2 regions of the Variovorax sp. VaC1 genome follow, and region 1 is predicted to be linked to the other one. Evidence: predicted binding sites of a transcription regulator. Region 1 holds the regulator's gene; the other holds the start of a gene.

Evidence for each region. Region 1 encodes FliA, which starts transcription of late flagellar genes. Its sites were predicted from a motif close to CTAAAGTTTNNNNNNNNNNNGCCGNTA; they were not measured.
Region 2: the regulator FliA is predicted to act here: its motif matches at 7,630-7,656, upstream of ACGLHS_RS04420 (FlxA-like family protein).

Annotation. Positions count from the first base shown of each region.
Region 1 covers NZ_JBIGLT010000002.1:279,189-288,196, reverse strand. The annotation lists gene flhF (flagellar biosynthesis protein FlhF) at 1-1,791, shown strand, start outside; gene ACGLHS_RS08295 (flagellar biosynthesis protein FlhG) at 1,802-2,641, shown strand; gene ACGLHS_RS08290 (RNA polymerase sigma factor FliA) at 2,679-3,413, shown strand; gene ACGLHS_RS08285 (SDR family oxidoreductase) at 3,417-4,178, opposite strand; gene ACGLHS_RS08280 (2-hydroxyacid dehydrogenase) at 4,353-5,306, shown strand; gene ACGLHS_RS08275 (L-idonate 5-dehydrogenase) at 5,334-6,401, shown strand; gene ACGLHS_RS08270 (OmpA family protein) at 6,455-7,366, opposite strand; gene ACGLHS_RS08265 (ESPR-type extended signal peptide-containing protein) at 7,399-9,008, opposite strand, start outside.
Region 2 covers NZ_JBIGLT010000001.1:896,429-905,436, forward strand. The annotation lists gene ACGLHS_RS04385 (LysE family translocator) at 1-623, opposite strand, end outside; gene ACGLHS_RS04390 (hypothetical protein) at 691-2,364, opposite strand; gene ACGLHS_RS04395 (ABC transporter ATP-binding protein) at 2,492-4,318, opposite strand; gene alkB (DNA oxidative demethylase AlkB) at 4,324-4,971, opposite strand; gene ACGLHS_RS04405 (GNAT family N-acetyltransferase) at 5,039-5,497, shown strand; gene ACGLHS_RS04410 (lactonase family protein) at 5,534-6,964, opposite strand; gene ACGLHS_RS04415 (hypothetical protein) at 7,183-7,518, opposite strand; gene ACGLHS_RS04420 (FlxA-like family protein) at 7,690-8,052, shown strand; gene ACGLHS_RS04425 (alpha/beta fold hydrolase) at 8,071-8,946, opposite strand.

The sequences.
Region 1 (9,008 bases):
ATGCGCTTCGGCGCCGACAAGCTCGCGCTGGTGACCACCGACAGCTACCGGATCGGCGCCTACGAGCAGCTGCGCATCTACGGCGAAATTCTCAACGTGCCGGTGTACGCCGTGAAGGACGCGGCCGACCTGCACCTGGTGCTGCAGGACCTGCGCGACAAGCACATGGTGCTGATCGACACCGTCGGCATGAGCCAGCGCGACCGCGCCGTGTCGGAGCAGATCGCCATGCTCGGCAACAGCCACCGGCCGGTCAAGCGGCTGCTGCTGCTCAACGCGACCAGCCACGGCGACACGCTCAACGAAGTGGTGCACGCCTATCGCAACGGCAACGACCTGACGGGCTGCATCTTCACCAAGGTCGATGAGGCCACGCACCCCGGTGCGTTGATCGACACCGTGATCCGCCATCGCCTGCCGGTGCACTACATCTCCAGCGGCCAGAAAGTGCCCGAGAACCTGATGAAGGCCGACCGCGCGCAACTGGTGGACAGCGTGTTCCAGCCGCGCCAGCACAGCCCGTTGTTCGTGCCTGCCGAGACCGATCTGAACGACGAGCCCGCGGGTGCGGGCCCGTCGGCGCAGGTGGTGCAGGCACAGGGCGAGGCCGACCGGCTGCGCCTGAAGTACCAGAACCTGATCCGCGCGATGGCGCACGACGCGCAGGAGCTGGCCACCGCCGCGAGTGCGCTGGCCGGTGCGCAGATCGGCTTCGAGCGCGCACGCGGGCTCTGGCGCCAGGCGGGCGACGATGCGGTCGGCCAAAAGGCGGTGCTGCAGGATCTGTCGGAACATGCGCGCAGCGAAGTCGCCGCCGGCTGCGAGACCCATGTGCTCGCGCTGTGCGGGCAGGTCGGCCTGCGCTCCAGCGAAAGCGGCGACGCTTATGAATGCCATGGCAGCCTGCTGCTGTCGGACCGCAGCGGCCTGCCGCTGGCGGCGCCGAACCAGTGGCTGTCTACCGCCGCGCGCGGTGCGGCCGATGCTTCGCGCAGGCCCGGCATGCGGCAGGTGCAGTGGCTGCGCCAGCAGGACTTCGGCAAGGCGCTCGTGCATGTGCTGGGCAAGCTGCCCGGCCTCGACGTGGTGATGCAGTGGCAGGCCTCGGGCCAGCACTGGCTGGCGCGCGCGCCGGGCTCGACGGCAGTGATCGACGCGCGCACCGGCGCGGCCTGCACGCTGGCACGCATCGGCTTTGAGTTCGGCGAAGCGCGCCCCGTGCGCTTCCGCGGCAAGCCCGCGCTGCAGTGCGAAGCGCATGCCGACGTGGTGCCGCGCCCCGGTGCCGCCGCCATGGCCGCAGGCATCGACCGCGAGGCGCTGCCCACGCTGCGCTGCGTGGCGACGAAGGTGATCGATGCGCGCAGCCGCAAGGTGCTGTCGCAGGGCTATGCGCTGTCCAACGTCGGTGCCGAGGTCGGCCCGCAGCAGCTCGCGCAATGGCAAGGCTGGGCCAACGACGCCGAGCCCTGCCTGCGCCTGATGCGCGACGGCGTGCAACTGGTCGGCGGCATGGGCGAGCTGGGCGACCCGAACATGATGAAGCGGCTGTTGATTGCCGGCCAGATGAGCACCACCGTGTGGCGCTTGCTGCAGGCCGAAGGCGACTGGGCCGAGCGCACCCGCATGCTGCTGGGCCAGTTGACGGGGCGCGCCGTGCGTGCCGGCCGGCCGATGACCGGCAGCGCGCTGTACGCGGGTGTCGGCAAGTTCTTCCTGCTGCTCGAAGCACTGGGCACCGAGTCGACCGCGCCCACGCAGGCGCCGCGCGCACTGGTGCAGATGGGTTGAGGGGCATCGCATGAGCAAGCGGGTCACGGATCAGGCAGACGGGCTGCGGCGCCTGCTCGCGCAGACGCCGACGCGTGTCGTCGCCGTGGCGGGCATGGGCCCCGGTGCGGGCGCGACCACGACCGCCATGAACCTGGGCGCGGCGCTGGTGCAGCAGGGCAAGAACGTGCTGCTGCTGGACGAGCATTGCCCGAAAGAGCGATCGGCCTGCGACGGCTGGGCCATCGATCCGTTGGGCAACCTGGCCGGCGCACGCCTGGGCATCGAAAGGGCGGCCGCGCGCGCCGGTTCGGGCGTGCACGTGCTGCCCGCGCCACCCGGCGTGGCGCACGACGCGACCGATCCGCGTTCGATGTGGCCCAGCGGCGTGGTCATCGTCGATGCGGCCTTCGATGGCGAAGGCCGGTTGTCGGCGCTCGCGCAAGGCGCCGACGAACTGCTGCTGGTGTTGCAGCCGCATCCCGCGTGCATCACCTCGGCCTATGCCGGCATCAAGCGCCTGCATTACGCGCATGGGCTCCAGCAGATGCGCTTTCTGGTCAATGGCGTGACCGATGTCGATGCAGCGCAGAAGGTCATGAGCAACCTGGCCAACGCGGGCAGCCGTTATCTCGCGCTGTCGCTGCAGCCGGCCGGCTTGGTGAGGTCCGATCCGCGGCTGGCCGATGCGTGGCGGCTGCGGCAGACCGCCGTCGAGGCCTTTCCTGCCAGCGCGGCCGCCGTCGATTTCCGCCGCGTCGCCGACGACATGGGGCGCTGGCCATGGCGCGAGGTGGGCGTGCGCGCACCGTCTTCGTCGTCACCGCAACTGCAGCAACCGCTGCAGCCGTCGCACGCGGTCGCTGCCTGACCCCGCCGCATCTGGACGAAACCGGAAAAGGACGGCCGTGTACACCGCACAGGGAACCATCGAGAAATCCCACCTGCTGGCGCAGCACCAGCCGCTGGTGCGCCGCATCGCGCTGCAGATGATGGCCAAGCTGCCCGCCAGCGTGGAGCTGGACGACCTGATCCAGGCCGGCATGCTGGGCCTGTTGGACGCATCGAGCCGCTACCAGGACAACCGCGGCGCCCAGTTCGAGACCTTCGTCAGCCAGCGTATCCGCGGCGCCATGCTCGACGAACTGCGCGCCAACGACTGGGGCTCGCGCGGCCTGCGCCAGTCGGCGCGCGGCATCGAGAAAGCGATACAGGCGCTGGGCCACCGGCTCGGTCGCTCGCCCACCGAAGGCGAGATTGCCAAGGAACTGAAGATCGACCTGGAGGCCTACCAGTCGATGCTGCAGGAGATCCAGGGCTGCCAGCTCCTGTATGTCGAAGACTTCGCCAAGGGTGAGCCCGACAACCCCTTCCTCGACACGCATGCGCAGGACACGCGCAAGGACCGCCGCAGCAGCGACGACCCGCTGGAGCAACTGCTGGAGAGCGGTTTTCGCCATCAGCTCGTGGACGCCATCGGGGCGCTGCCCGACCGCGACCAGCTGCTGCTGAAGCTCTACTACGAGGAAGAGCTGAACCTGCGCGAGATCGGCGCGGTGCTCGAAGTGAGCCAGTCGCGCGTGTGCCAGTTGCACAGCCAGGCGATCAGCCGGCTGCGGGCCAAGCTGAAGGACGTGCTGTAGGCGCTACAGGCTCGCGGTGATGCCGCCGTCCACGTACAGGATGTGGCCGTTGACGAAGCTCGATGCGTCCGAGGCCAGGAAGATGGCCGCGCCGCCCAGCTCTTCCACATCGCCCCAGCGGCCGGCCGGCGTGCGGCCCGAGAGCCACGAGGTGAAGGCCTCGTCGGCCACCAGCGCCTGTGTCAGTTCGGTCTTGAAGTAGCCCGGCCCGAGGCCGTTGACCTGGATGCCGTATTTGCCCAGGTCGATGGCCATGCCCTTGGTGAGCATCTTCACCGCGCCCTTGGTGGCGGCGTAGGGCGCGATGCCGGGGCGGCCCAGCTCGCTTTGCACCGAGCACACGTTGATGATCTTGCCGCGCTTGCGCTCGATCATGCGTTGCGCCACGAAGCGGCCCACGAGGAACACGCTGTCGATGTTGGTGGTGGTGATCTTGTGCCAGGCATCGATGGGGAACTCCGCGAACGAGCCCCGGTGCTGCATGCCGGCGTTGTTGACGAGGATGTCGATGGCGCCGATGTCGGCTTCGATGGCGGCCACGCCGGCCTCGACCGCGGCGGCGTCGGTGACGTCGAAGGCCATGGCCTCGGCCGCGACACCCTGGGCGCGCAATGCATCGCGGGCCGCAGCGAGCGAGGCGGCATCGCGGGCATTGAGCACCACGCGCGCGCCGGCCGCGCCGAGCGCCTGCGCCAGCGCGAAGCCGATGCCCTTGCTGGAGCCGGTGACGAGGGCGGTGCGCCCGGAAAGATCGAACAGTTTCAAGAAGGACTCCTGGGGAAGGCGCGCGCGGCGTGCCCGGTGCATGACAGCGAGAATACGTTACCGGTATCTTTCGAGAGCGTCAACCAGTGAAACCTGCGTTGCCAGCCTTGGGTCGGCCCACTTAAAGTTACCGGTATCCATCCCAATCCAAAACACCGCCAGCAGGAGAAACGCTTGACCGCTACCGCCACATCCCCGCACGTGCTGATGCCCGGCGCTTATCCGGAATGGGACATGGCACCGATGCAGGCGGCCTACACGCTGCATCGCCTCTGGGAGGCGCCGGACCGGCAGGCCTTCATTGCCGCGCACGGGCCGGGCATCCGCGCCATCGCCACACGCGGCGATCTGGGGGCCGATGCCGAACTCATCGCAGCCTTGCCCAAGCTGGAGCTGATCGCCTGCTACGGCGTGGGCACGGACGGCATCGACCTGGCCGCCTGCCGCGCACGCGGCATTCGCGTGAGCAACACGCCCGACGTGCTCAATGGCGACGTCGCCGACCTCGCCGTCGGGCTCACGCTCGCGCTGCAGCGGCGCATTCCGGCGGGCGATGCATTCGTGCGCAGCGGTGCATGGGCCCACGGCGGCATGCCGCTCACGACGCGCGTCTTCGGCCAGCGCATCGGCATCGCCGGCTTCGGCCGCATCGGCGGCACCATCGCGCGGCGGTTCTCGGGGTTCGATGCGGAGGTGGGTTACTTCAGCCGCACGCCGAAGCCCGACAGCCCGCATCGCCACTTCGGCAGCCTGGTCGCGCTGGCCGACTGGTGCGACGTGCTCATCGTCGTGTTGCCCGGCGGCGATGCCACGCGCGGCATCGTCGATGCGCAAGTGCTGCAGGCGCTCGGCCCCAAGGGCTGGCTCGTGAACGTGTCGCGCGGCAGCACGATCGACGAAGGCGCGCTGCTGCAGGCGCTGGAATCGCGCAGCATCGCCGGCGCGGCGCTCGACGTGTTCCTCAACGAGCCACACATCGACGCGCGCTTTGCGGCGCTCGACAACGTGGTGCTGACCCCGCACCATGGCAGCGGCACCGAGCAGACGCGCCGTGCCATGGGCGAGCTGGTGCGCCGCAACCTGGCGGCCCACTTCGCGGGCCAGCCTCTCATCACCCCCGTGGCCTGATCGCCGGAAAAAAGAGAAAGACACACCATGCGTTTGCGTTGCATGTGCCTCGTGATCCACGCGCCCGACGACCTGCGCCTGGACGAACAGGACGCCGGCGAGATCGGCCCCGGCCAGGTGCTGGTGAAGGTCGGCATGGGCGGCATCTGCGGCTCCGACCTGCACTACTTTCACAACGGCGGCTTCGGTACCGTGCGCATCAAGGAGCCGATGGTGCTGGGCCATGAAGTCGCCGGCACCGTGGTCGCGGTGGCGCCGGGCGTCGAGAGCGTGCGCATCGGAGACAAGGTGGCGGTCAACCCCAGCCGGCCTTGCGGCGCCTGCAAGTTCTGCCTCGAAGGCCTGCCCAACCAGTGTTTGGACATGCGCTTCTACGGCAGCGCCATGCGCATGCCGCACGTGCAGGGCGCCTTTCGCAACATGCTGCTGTGCGAGGCCACGCAATGCGTGAAGGTGGCCGACCACGTGCCGCTGCGGCTGGCGGCGCTGGCCGAGCCGTTCTCGGTCGGTCTGCACGGCGTATCGCGTGCCGGGCCGCTGCTGGGCAAGCGCGTGCTGGTGTCGGGCTGCGGGCCCATCGGCGTGCTGGCGATCGCGGCGGCGCGCGCGCACGGCGCGGCGGAGATCACCGCCACCGACGTGGTCGATGAGCCGCTAGCCATTGCACGCGCCATGGGCGCCGACCGGACGATCAACGCCGCGCAGGACAAGGGCTGGGTCGCGCGCCATTCGGCCGACAAGGGCACCTTCGACGTGATGCTCGAATGCTCCGGCAACGAGCGTGCATTGCGCGACGGGCTGGAGGTGATGCGCCCGCGCGGCGTGGTCGTGCAGCTCGGCCTGGGCGGCGATGTGAGCATTCCGCAGAACATGGTGGTGTCGAAGGAGCTGAGCATCTGCGGCTCGTTCCGCTTCCATGCGGAGTTCGCGCTCGCCGTGCGGCTCATCAACGAAGGGCGGGTCGATCTGTCGCCGGTGGTGACGCACACCTTCCCGATGCTGAAGGCGCGCGAGGCCTTCGAACTGGCGAGCGACCGGAAGCAGGCGATGAAGGTGCTGATCGACTTTGCGGATACCGCGGCCGCCATTGCCTGACCTCGTGTCTGTCGCGTCCGCAACGCCGGCACTGCCAGCGCTGCGGCAGCGCCTTATTGCCCCGAGAGCACCTCGATGTCCACGCGGCGGTTCGGCGCGAGGCAGTCGATGAGTTCGGCTCGCCGGGCCTGTGCGCAATGCACCTTCGGCTCGGATTCGCCCCTGCCTTGCACCTGCATGCGCTGCGCCGGCACGCCGGCTTGCACCAGGTAGTCGCGAACGGTGTTGGCGCGCGCCAGCGAGAGCGCCTGGTTGTAGGGCTTGCTGCCGAGCCGGTCCGTGTGGCCCGTCACCCTGATCGCACCGGCCGATCCGCTGTCGCTTCGGATGTCGCGTGCCAGTGCGTCGAGCTTGCGCCGTCCTTCCGGCAGCAGGTCGTCGAGCGAGCGGCCGTCGAAGCGGAACAGGCCGTCGGCGCCGAGCGTCGTCTTCGCAGGCGCTACGACCGTCGGCCGCACGGTCGCGACGGGCTGCATCGCCGCGGGCGGCGGCTTGAGCAGGTCCGCGCAGCCCGCGCCCTTCCAGTACATGCCGTGGGTCAGCACGTCTGCGTTGAAGCGAACCATGTACTGGCAGGTGATGTAGTCGGGGCCGGCACCCGTGCGGAAGTGAAAGATGTAGTTCCACTCGCGCACGCCAGCGAGCCCTTCGCTGAAATGCGGAAAGCCCAGCAGCCCGCGCACCTGGTCCTTGCCCATGCCGGTGCGCATGGCGCGCAAGGCCTCGAGGCTCGGGAACGCGCCCTGCTGCCATTTGGCGGAGCCCGGCGCGGGGAAGTCGTCGTCCTTCGGCGGTGCCGGGTTTTCCGACGCGGCGCGGGCCTGCATCTCGGGCGTGATGGTGTAGCTCGGGCTGGCGCAGCCACCGGCCAGCAGCGCCACAAGGCAGAGCGTGGCGAGCGGCGTGGCACGAACCGCGAAGGCAGTGAAAGGGCGCTGGGCTTGGAGAAGAAGAGGCTTGTTCATGATGGAGTTCGTCCGGTTCATCTGTATCGCGATCAGTTGAAGACCCATTCCGCGCCGACGGTGGCGCCCACCCCCGCACGGCTGGTGGCCACGCCGCCGGTGATGCTCCAGGCGTTGTTTTCGGAGGTGCGACGGAAGCTGATGCCCACCGCGCCCTGTCCCTTGAACGAACCCACACCGATGCGCATGGCCGTCTTGCCCGGCACGTAGCTCGCGGGCATCTGCAGCGCCATGGCCGCGGCAACGCCGGCGTAGGCGTTCTTCTCGACACCGTCGATGCGGCTGTTGACCGCGTCGATGCGGTTGTTCAGGTTGCTGTTGACGGCCGTGAGCTGGTTGACGTTGACGGCGTCGGTGCCCGCCACGCCCGGTGCCACGTTGTGCACCGTGACTGGCCCGGTGGCATTGCTGCCACCCATGGTCACGCTGTTGTAGTTGACCGAGCCGTCCACGTTGGTGTCGTACTTGACGGTCGACTGATCGATCACGGCCACCGTGCCCTGTACCCCTCTCAACTGCGAGACGTTGACCGCGTCGCTGTCGGCCGTGCCCGCCGCCACGCCGGTGATCTGCCGGAACTGGCCGTTGGCGGCATTGCCCACCGACACGGCCGCCAGCGTGCTGGTCGTCGCGCCGATGGCAATGCGTTGCGCGTCGGTGGCGGTGGGCGGCACGTAGCCCGCGACACCCGCGCCCGTCGAGGCCACGGAGCCCGCGCCCAGCGCCACGCCGCCGGCCTGCGTCACGCTGCTGCCTGCGCCCAGTGCCACGCCTTGCACGGCCGCGGCCGACGACTTGGTGCCCAGCGCGATGGAGTCGGCCAACTGCGAGTTCGCGGCCTGCCCGATCGCAATGCCGCCCGGCGCGCTCTGCTGCACCACGGCGCCATTGCCGATGCCCACGCCGTTGTTGCCGTTGACCACGGTCTGCGGACCAACCGCCACCGACTCCGCGCCGATGGCCAGCGAGTCGGCCGCCGTGGAGTTGGCGTGGAAGTACTTGATCGGCGTGACGGCGAACGACTGCAGTGCGCCGCTGAGCTGGCGCACCGTGACCGCGTCCTGCTGTTGCGTGCCGTCGGCTACGTTGGTGATCTGGCGGTACGTGGTGGCACTGCCGACAGAGAGGGCACCCAACAGCCCACGGTCGGTCGTGTTGAAGGGGATCAGCGAACTGCCCGCGGGAATGTTGCCGATGCCGGTGGCAATCGCGCGGTCGGAGACGGCGCCTGAGCCGAGGGCGACCCCGCCGTTGACGGTCGCGCTGGCGTCCTTGCCCGACGCGATGGCATCGGCGCCTGTCGCGCCCAGGTTGTTTTCGTTGCCGCCGCCGGTGGAGTTGACGCTGTAGTACCTGATCTTGTTGGCAGTGACCGTGGTGCTCAGGTTCTCGATCGACTGGTTGGTGGCGAACAGCTGCGAGCCGTTGATCGCATCGGTCGACGAGCCGGAGATCCTGCCCGCCGCGACGTTGGTGATCGTGCGTTCGCCACCGACCGTGCCGACGCTGATGGTGCCGATCGGCGAGGTGCCCTGGAAGTTGTAGGTCGTGCCGTTGATCGTCGTGCTGGGGGTTCCCACGGCCGCTGCGGTTGCGGAGTTCGCACCCAGAGCCACGCTGTTGGCGTCGCCCGCCGTGGCGC
Region 2 (9,008 bases), on a different contig from region 1:
CGCTGCTTGAGCGCCAGCACCGACAGCCCCGCCGCGATGAAGGTCAGGCCCGCGCCCAGGTTCAGCCCGGTGCCCACGCGCGGATGCCGCCGCAGCCACGCCGACAGCTTGAAGGCGAAGCTTCCGAGCACGGTGAAGATCAGCGCCGTGAGCACGGCGAAGATCGCGCCGTAGACCAGCATCTGCACCGCCACCGGACCGCGGCTCGCGCTGACGAACTGGGGCAGGAACGCCAGCACGAACAGGCCCGGCTTCGGGTTCAGCACGTTCGACAGCCACCCCGTCAGGAACACCTTGCGCAGCGACTGGTGTGCGCTGGGCTCGAACGAGATCAGGTTGCGCGAGGCCAGCGCCTTGTAGCCCAGCCACAGCAAGTAGAGCCCACCCACCGCCTTGACGGCCCAGAACGCCACGGGCGATGCCTGGATCACCAGCGACAGGCCCAGCGCCGCAGCCACCGTGTGGCACATGATCCCCAGCCCCGCGCCGATGGACGACAGCGTGGCCGCCGCCTTGCCCTGGCTCAGCCCCCGGCTGATCGCCAGGATGTTGTCGGGGCCGGGTGCGATCACGACCACCAGGCAGGCGGCGATGTAGGCGAAGAGAACGTCGTGGGGAAACATGGGGCGTGTCCTTGGTGGGCCGCAGGGGAGGCCGGTTCCGCGATTCTGACCGGATTGCCGCCCGGCCTCAGCGGCCGGGCGATTCGGCCTTCGGCCGCGACGACGGTTCCCACGAATCGGGCGTGGTCGCCACCAGCGACTTGAAGTCTTTCCACGGCCGCGCGCCCGGCAGCGTGCCCTTGCCGACGATCACCGCCTTGGCATACGCCACCATGCGTTCGCGCAGGTAGGTGCGGTCGGACTCGGGCCAGGTCTCGATCGAGTGCGGCCCGCGCGCCAGCACGATCTCTTTCACGCCGCGGATGCGGTTGTAGGCCGCCACCGTGCCTTCGAGCGATTCGGCGCGGTCCCACAGGCCCTTGCCGAAAAAGGCGGTGGGCCAGCGGTCCATGCCCGCGAGCGTGGCCGAGTTGGGATAGAAGACGATGTGATGGTCCGCCGCCATGCCGCCCAGGAAGAGGTTGCGGTCGGCCAGGTCGGGCGAATCGCCCACGTAGCCCGCGCCGCTGGCAAACGAAGACAGCAGGATGGCGCCCCGGATGTTCTTCAGGCCCTTGGGCGGCGTGCAGTTGGGCTCGGGCATGTCGAAGCTGCACTCGGCCACGTAGTTCCTGGTCATGGCCCATGCGGTCGACATCGAGCCGCGCGAGTAGCCGCCGAGCACCAGCGGGATCTCGGTCGACTTCATGCCCGCCAGCAGGCGCCCCTTGGTGGCCGCCCCTTCGAGCAGCTCGCCCGAGGGAGTGAGGATGCGCAGGCCGCGCCCGTCTTCCAGCGCCGCCAGCGCGCGGAACACGTCTTCGCCTTGCTCCAGCGTGTTGGTGTCGCTGAAGCCGCCCGACAGGCCTTCGCCGCGCCGGTCGTAGGCCAGCACGTCGTAACCCGCCTGGTTCAGCGCATACAGGTTCTCGCGCCACCAGCGCTGGCCCATGGTCTCGGTGGTGGCGTTGGGAAAGCTGATGGGAATGGTCTTGCCCGTCTTTTCGTCGATGCGGTAGGAGGCCTCGTCCGGATGCTGGATGGCCGTGAGCTGCCCACCGCCGCCCGGCGCCATGATCGCCAGCGCGCGCACCTTCTTGCCCTTGCCGTCGTCCACGCCCGCGCCTTCGATGTACCAGCCGCGCAGCTTGATCGGGTCGGTCATCTTCAGGTCGATGCGCTCGAAGGCATCGCGCGGCGCGCTGAACTCGACGATGTACGTGCGGCCATCGGCCTCGGCGATGCTTTCGCGGTAGGGCGCCTTCGCGAAGAACGCCGGGCGCCGGATCTGCCGCAGGTCGACCTGGCCTTCGGGGTCGATCTTGCCGGACGGATCGACCACGCCGGTCGAGCGCGTGGCGCGCTCCTTGTTCGGCGGCAGCCAGCGCTGCATCTGCGCGTCGATGCGCTTGAAGCAGGCCGGGTCTTCCTTGCAGGCGCGCCAGCGGGCCTTGAGCTTGTCGTCGGTGAATTCGCTGATGTGATAGTCGCCACCGGCGTAGTCCGAGGGCGTGGGGTTGGCCGTCATCATCACCGGCACGCACACCTTGGCGCCGCTGCCCTTGGGGCCTTGCGGCAGCAGGTAGCCGCCCATCATCGCGTTGCGGTCGGTGCCGACCCAGGCGGTGCAATCGGTGGGCGGTGGCTTGCTGTTGGTGGCCTGCCGTTGGGCCTCGCTGGTGGCGGTGCAGCCGGCCAGCGCCATCACTGCGCCAATGCCCAGCAGGGCCCAATGCGTTGCCGGTTTGCGGACGGTGGCCATCTTTGTGCGCGTTGCCTTGTGTGTCATGGGTCGGTGTGTTGCTGTCCGGAATGGTAGGGCGGGCGCGCCGCGTGTCTGTAGGCCGGGTTCGGCGGGTTCAGGCGGCGTTGGAGCATGGCGTGGCGGCTCAGGTTCCGCTTGTCGCGGTCGGCGCCACCATGCGCTGCAGCAGTGGCTGGCGCGCCAGCACCGCATCGCGCGGGCCCGCGTCGAGCACGCGGCCGGCCTCCATCACGATCACCGTGTCGAAACGTTCGAGCAGGCTCAGGCGATGGATCGACGCGATCACGCAGGCGCTCGGGAAGGCATGGGCGATGCGCGCCAGCACGCGGGCTTCGGTGGCGGCGTCGAGCGCGCTGGTCGGCTCGTCGAGCAGCAGCAGCGAGCTGCCTTGCGCGGCCAGCACGCCGCGCGCAAGGCACAGGCGCTGGCGCTGCCCGCCCGACAGGTTGAAGCCGCGCTCCGACACGGCCGTGTCGAGATCGCCATGCGTGGCCTTCAGCACTTCGTCGAAGGTGCTGGTGTGCAGGGCCGCGAGCAGCGCCTCGTCGCTGGCGGGCTGGCCGAAGGCGAGGTTCTCGCGCACGCTGGCCTCGAAGAGCTCGGTCTCTTGCGGGATCAGCGTGGCGAGCCGGCGCAGCTGCGGCCAATCGACCGGCTGGCCGTCGAGCGACAGCGTGCCGCCCTGCGGCGCATAGAGGCCGGCCAGCACGCGCAGCAGCGTGCTCTTGCCGCCGCCGCTGGCACCCACCAGCGCGACGCGCTCGCCACGGCGCAGGCTGAGCGACACGTCGTGCAGGCCGCTGCGCGCGGGCGCGGCCGAGCCGTCGGGCTGCGCGCCACGCGGCGCGTAGTTCCATTGCAGCGACTGAACGCCGAGGCTCGTCCACGCCGCATCGGCATCGATCCGCTCGCGCATCGGCACCTGCTCGGGCGTGGCGGAAATGGCCTCGCCCGACGGTGCCTGCCGGATCGGCGCCGCGCTGCTGTAGTCGGTGTGCATGCGCGCGAAGAACTGGAAGTTGGCCGCCACCGAGGTCACCACGCCGGCCGCCTGCTGCGCGTACTGGTAGATCATGAAGACGGCACCCAGCATCACCGCCTGCCCCGGCGTGCGGGCCTGCCACACATAGATGACCACCAGCCCCCAGGTCAGCGCCAGGCCCATCAGATCGACCGCGAACCACTTGCCTTCGTTCAGCACCACCGTGCGCTTGAGCGGCAGAGAAATCGCCGCCATGCGCCGGCGCAGCAGCAGGCGCGAGGCACCCTGCAGGCGCAGGCCGATCACCGTCGAGGCATTGCCCAGGAAGTCGAGCAGCGCGGCCACGTAGCGCCGGTCGGCGTCGTTCTCGGCGCGCGCCAGCTTCATCAGCGCGCGGTCGATGCGCACGATGACGAGGCCGATCAGCACATAGCCCGCCAGCGCCGTCGCGCCGCTGGTGCGCGACAGCAACGCCAGCGCCACCAGCGGCCCGACGAAATTGACCGCGTTGGTGAGCCAGATGAACTGGTTCTGCGCAAAGTCCGCGAGCGCACGGCTGGCCTGGTGCACGCGATGCTGCAGCTCGCCCGAATGGTGGCTGTCGTGCCAGGCCAGCGGCGCGGCGGCGATGCGCGCATAGAGTTCGTCCGCCAGCGTCTCGCGCACCTTCATGCCGACATTGCGCTCGAGGATGCGGCCCGGCCCATGCAGCACCCATGCGCCGACATACACCGCGGCCAGCGTGCCGATCCAACGCCCGGCCGTGCCCAGTTCGCTTCGCTGCAGCGCATTGATGGCCTGCCCCGCGAGGTAAGGCAAAGTCAGGCGAATGAGCTGCGACGAGGCGAGCAGCGCCGTCGCCCCCAGCAACTGCCCGCGCGCACCGGCCGCGAAGTGCCACAGCGCGGCATAGAGCTCGAACATCGCGTTGCGCGGGTCGTCTTCTTTCTTTTCCTTCTGCTCTTGCATGCGCGTCAGCCTGCCTTGCGAAACGTGAGGTTGATGCGGATGGGCCCCAGCACCGGATGCGGTTCGTCTTTCAGCGGCAGCACGCCGTGGTAGCGCAGCCGGTCTTCGCCACCCCACACCACGACGTCGCCATGCCGCAGCGGCACGCGCACGGCCTTGTCGCTGCGCGCAAGGCCGCCGAAAAGAAAGACCGCTGGCATGCCGAGCGACACCGAGACGATGGGCGCGCCGTAATCGCGCTCGTCCTTGTCCTGGTGCAGCGAGAGGCGCGCGCCCGGTGCATAGCGGTTGACCAGGCAGGCGTCGGGCGCGAAGCCCTCGAAACCGGCCGCTGCCGCCGCCTCGCGGGCCAGTCGCGCGAACGCATCGGGCATCGATGGCCAGGGCCGGCCCGTGTCGGGGTCCGTGGGGCTGTAGCGGTAGCCGCGCCGGTCGCTGGTCCAGCCGAGCGCGCCGCAGTTGGTCAGCGCCACGGACATGGTGAAGCCGCCGGGCGTCACAAGATGGCGGAAGGGCGCGCTTTCCTGCAAGGCGCCGATGGCGGGGAGCAAGTCATTGACGAAGGGCAGGGCGAAGCCGGGCAGCACGAAGGCGCCGGGGCCGAGGGGTTCGCGCGCTTCACGGGGCGGGTCGTCGAACAGGTCGAGCGTCATGAGGGCATTGTCGCGTCGGTTGGATACAGTCGATGCGATGACTGCCCGACCCCATGACATGCCGCCGATGCACATCCGCAAGGCAACAAAGGACGACGTACCCGCCATCAGCGCGCTGATTCTTTCGCTCGCACACCATTTCACCTTGCGGCCGGATGGTGCGGGTGCTGAAGAGTTTCTGCTCTCCCTGCAGCCCTCGGGCATCGAGCGTCACATCGATTCGGACCAAATGGAGTACTGCGTCGGCATGGTCGGCGCGCAGCTGGCCGGCGTGGTGGCCGTTCGCGACAGGACGCATCTCTTTCACCTATTCGTCGCCGAACCATTCCAGCGCAGAGGACTCGCCAGAGCGCTCTGGCTTCACGCGAAGTCGCTGCACGAACAGGCGCAGATTTCGGATGCGATAACGGTCAACTCCACGCCGTTCGCGCTGCCTTTCTACGAGCACATCGGTTTTCGCGCGACGGGGCCTCGCGTCGAAACCCGAGGCATCGCCTTCATACCGATGAGATGGGCACAGGGGTGAGCGGCCGCGCGCCCTGTGCAACGCGCTGCCTTCTGACTACCTCGAGAACACGATGACCTGCGGGTTCGTTCCCGTGCCGACTGTCGGCACGCTCATCGGGCTGAACGCGCCCGTGGCGGCATCGACGTTGTAGGCCGACAGGTTGCCGGCAGCGGAGTTCACCACGTACGCAAAGCGGCCGGTGGGGTCCACCTTGACGGAGGTGGGTTGGGACCCCACCACGGTGATCGACGGCACGCTCATCGCACTCAGCACGCCGGTGCTGGGGTTGATGTTGTAGGCCGACACACTGTCGGAGTCGATGTTCGCGGCATAGGCAAAGCGGCCCGTGGGGTCTATGCCGATGGAGAAGGGCGTCAACCCGGACGTGATCGTCGGCGTGGCCAGCGGACTCAGGGCGCCGGAGCTGGCGTCGATGGCGTAGGCCGACAGGTAGTCGGCTCCGGCGTTCGCCACGTAGGCGAACCGGCCCGTGGGGTCCACGGTGATGCCATAGGGGCTGGGCCCCGTGGCAATCGTGGGCACGGCCATCCGGGTAAGCACGCCCGTGTCGGCATTGATGTTGTAGGCCGACACGGTGTCCGAGCCGATGTTCGTCGCATAGGCAAACCGGCCCGTGGGATCGACCGTGACGAAGGGCGTGCCGTTGCCCGCGGCGGCCAGCGGCACGCCGGCAGGGCTGAAGGCACCGGTGCTGGCATCGATGGTGTAGGCCGACACCGTCTTGGCATTGATGTCCGACACGTAGGCGAACCGGCCCGTGGGGTGTACGGCGATGCTGTAGGGCGCACTGCCGGCGACAGCCACGACCTTCGGCACGGCCATCGGCGTGAGTGCGCCGGTGCCGGCGTCGATGAGGTAGCCCGAGACGGAGCTGTCGTTGGGATTGGCCACGTAGGCAAAGCGGCCCGAGGGGTCCACGGCGATGCTGATAGGTTCCACTCCCACGGGAAACCTTGGCATGGCCATTGGGCGAAGGGCGCCCGTGCCGGCATCGAGGGTGTAGCCCGACACGTCCTTCGAGTCGAAATTCGCCACGTAGGCAAAGCGGGCCGCAGGCGGTGCACAGCGCACGGCGACGTTGCTCACGGCCGCTCCGGCCACCTTGCCGCTGCCGTTGCCGGTGACGGTGCACACGATGGTCGCAAGCCTGGGCTGCGTCTTGACCGTGACGGTGTAGCCCGCGCCTTCGGCGATCTGCGTGGCAAAGCTGAAGTTGCCGTTGGCCGCGATGGCCAGGTCATCGCCCGCGTTGTTCTGCAGCACGAGGCCGGTGCCCATCAGGCCGCTGACCGTGCCGCCGATGGTCTGGGGCGGCGGTGGCGGTGGAGGCGGCGCGACAGGCTCAACCGGAGCAACCGGCGCGGGTGAAACCAGAGGAAAGAAGCCACCACCGCCGGAGCCTCCCCCGCCACCGCAGGAAGCCAGAATGAAGAGCAGTGCGCCAGTGGCGGCGCGTCGGGCCACGGCTCGCGCGGCAAGGGAAGAAAAGAGGGCGCGAGTGTGTGGAATCGACGGCATTTGAAACGCTTTTTTGACCGGGGCTGGAAGCCGGCGGCGCGATTCTAGGAAGCCGTTGCGAGCACGCGTATCGCACAAATGTTCTACATGGACAGGGCCGCGGCGAGCTGTCGAATCCGTGCGCCTTCGGCCGTCTGCCAAGGCTGCACGCGGGCGCCATCGACTTACTTCAGCAGTTCGATCTTCTTGACGAAGTTCAGCAGGTCATTCGCGCCCGGACCGGCGATCCTGTCGCGGTTCGGCTCCTTGCGATAGTCGAGGAGCACCTGCTTGCCCACGAGCTTCTTCTTGAGGCGATAGCCTTCCGAGGCCTTGTCTTCGTCGAACCAGTCGCCGCATTGCTGGTCGCAATACACGTCGATCTTCTGGCCGCTGACGGAACGGACGGTGACGCTCAGGTCATCGATGCCGCCGCCTGCGGTGAGCGTTCCGGACAACGAGGCGGCGAGGGCGAGGCCGGGCAGGAGAGAGGCCAGCGGGAGCAGGAGAAGACGGTTCATGGATGGAGTGAAGGTGTCGGCGATGCGCGTCGACCGGCGGTCGACTGTTCGAACGAGTATCGCGGACGGCGCCGCCTTGCCGCCCGCGTGAAAGGGCGCGATGCACGCCCCCTTCATTTTTTCCCGCCGATGCCGATAACCCTTTCTTTACAGCAAGACAAAGGACACAGGATGCTGACAGGAATCAGTGCCGCGAGCGGCGCAGGGAGCGGTAGCAATGTCAATGCGGAGATCGCGAAGATCCAGCGTCAGATCACGGGCATCCAGGAGCAGATGCGGGAAAAGCAGAGCCTTCTGATCTCGACCCCCGAGGGCGAGCTGCGCCGCTCGCTCCAGCAGCAGCTGGAAGCCATGGCGAATCAGATCGCGATGCTGCAGGCGCAGCTGAATACCTTGCGCATGTCCGGTGCCCAGCAAGGCGCGATGGCCCAGCTTGGTGAAGCCGACAGCCCCTCGGACGCGGGAAAGTCGGAGAGGGTTCGCGTCAATGCCAACGGCGTATCGATCGGGGGCCTGCTGCACGCCAAGGCCTGAAAGCCCCCTGCGCAGCCGTCAGCCCTTGCGGCCCACCACCCGCGCGATCCACGCCAGCAGCACGGCCATGACTTCCTCGCGGTTGGTTTCGTTCAGTGTCTCGTGGCGCGCGCCGCCGAACACGTGGCATGACACATCGCGCAGCCCCGCCTCGCGGTAGCGCTGCACCAGCGGGTAGAACCATTCGGCCTTGTTGCTGACCGGGTCCTGGTCGCCCACGAACAGGTACAGCGGCAGGTCGGGCCGGATGTGCGCCTGCATCGCGGCGGGCGTGAGGTCGGCGAGGTTCGCGAACATCGAGCCGAGCCCTTCGGCTGAGACCGTGAACCCGCACAGCGGGTCGGCAACGTAGGCATCGACCTGGGCCGGGTCGCGGCTGAGCCAGTCGAAGGGCGTGCGCACGTCGGGCAGCGCGGCGTTCATGTCTTCGAGACGGAAGCCGCTTTGCAACGCGGCACCCAGCAGGTCGAGCGCCGAGGTGCCGGACAGCACCGCGCCCGACAACAGCGCGCTGTGCTTGACGAGGTAGTACTGCGTGGCGAACGAGCCCATGCTGTGCCCCACGAGGATCAGCGGCAGCCCGGGGTGCACGCCGCGAACGTGGCGGCTCAGCAGCGCCATGTCGTCGACGAGTCCGGCGAATCCGCGCGGGCCGAATTCGCCCAGCTCGTTGCGTGCCGCGGCGCCGTTGCCATGGCCGCGATGCTCGTTCGCATAGACCACGTAGCCGGCCTGCGTCAGCGCGTCCGCCAAGGGCCGGTAGCGCAGCGAATGTTCGCCCATGCCGTGCGCCAACTGCACGACGGCCCGCTGCGTCGGGCCTTGCCAGCGGTGGGCTTCCACCGTGTGGCCGTCGTTGGCGGTCAACTCGAAGTGTGTCTCGGTGCTTGGCATGCGGTGTTCCGGTGTCTCGATGAAAAAAGGTGCGCCCATCCTAGGGTGCGACGGTTGCGGCG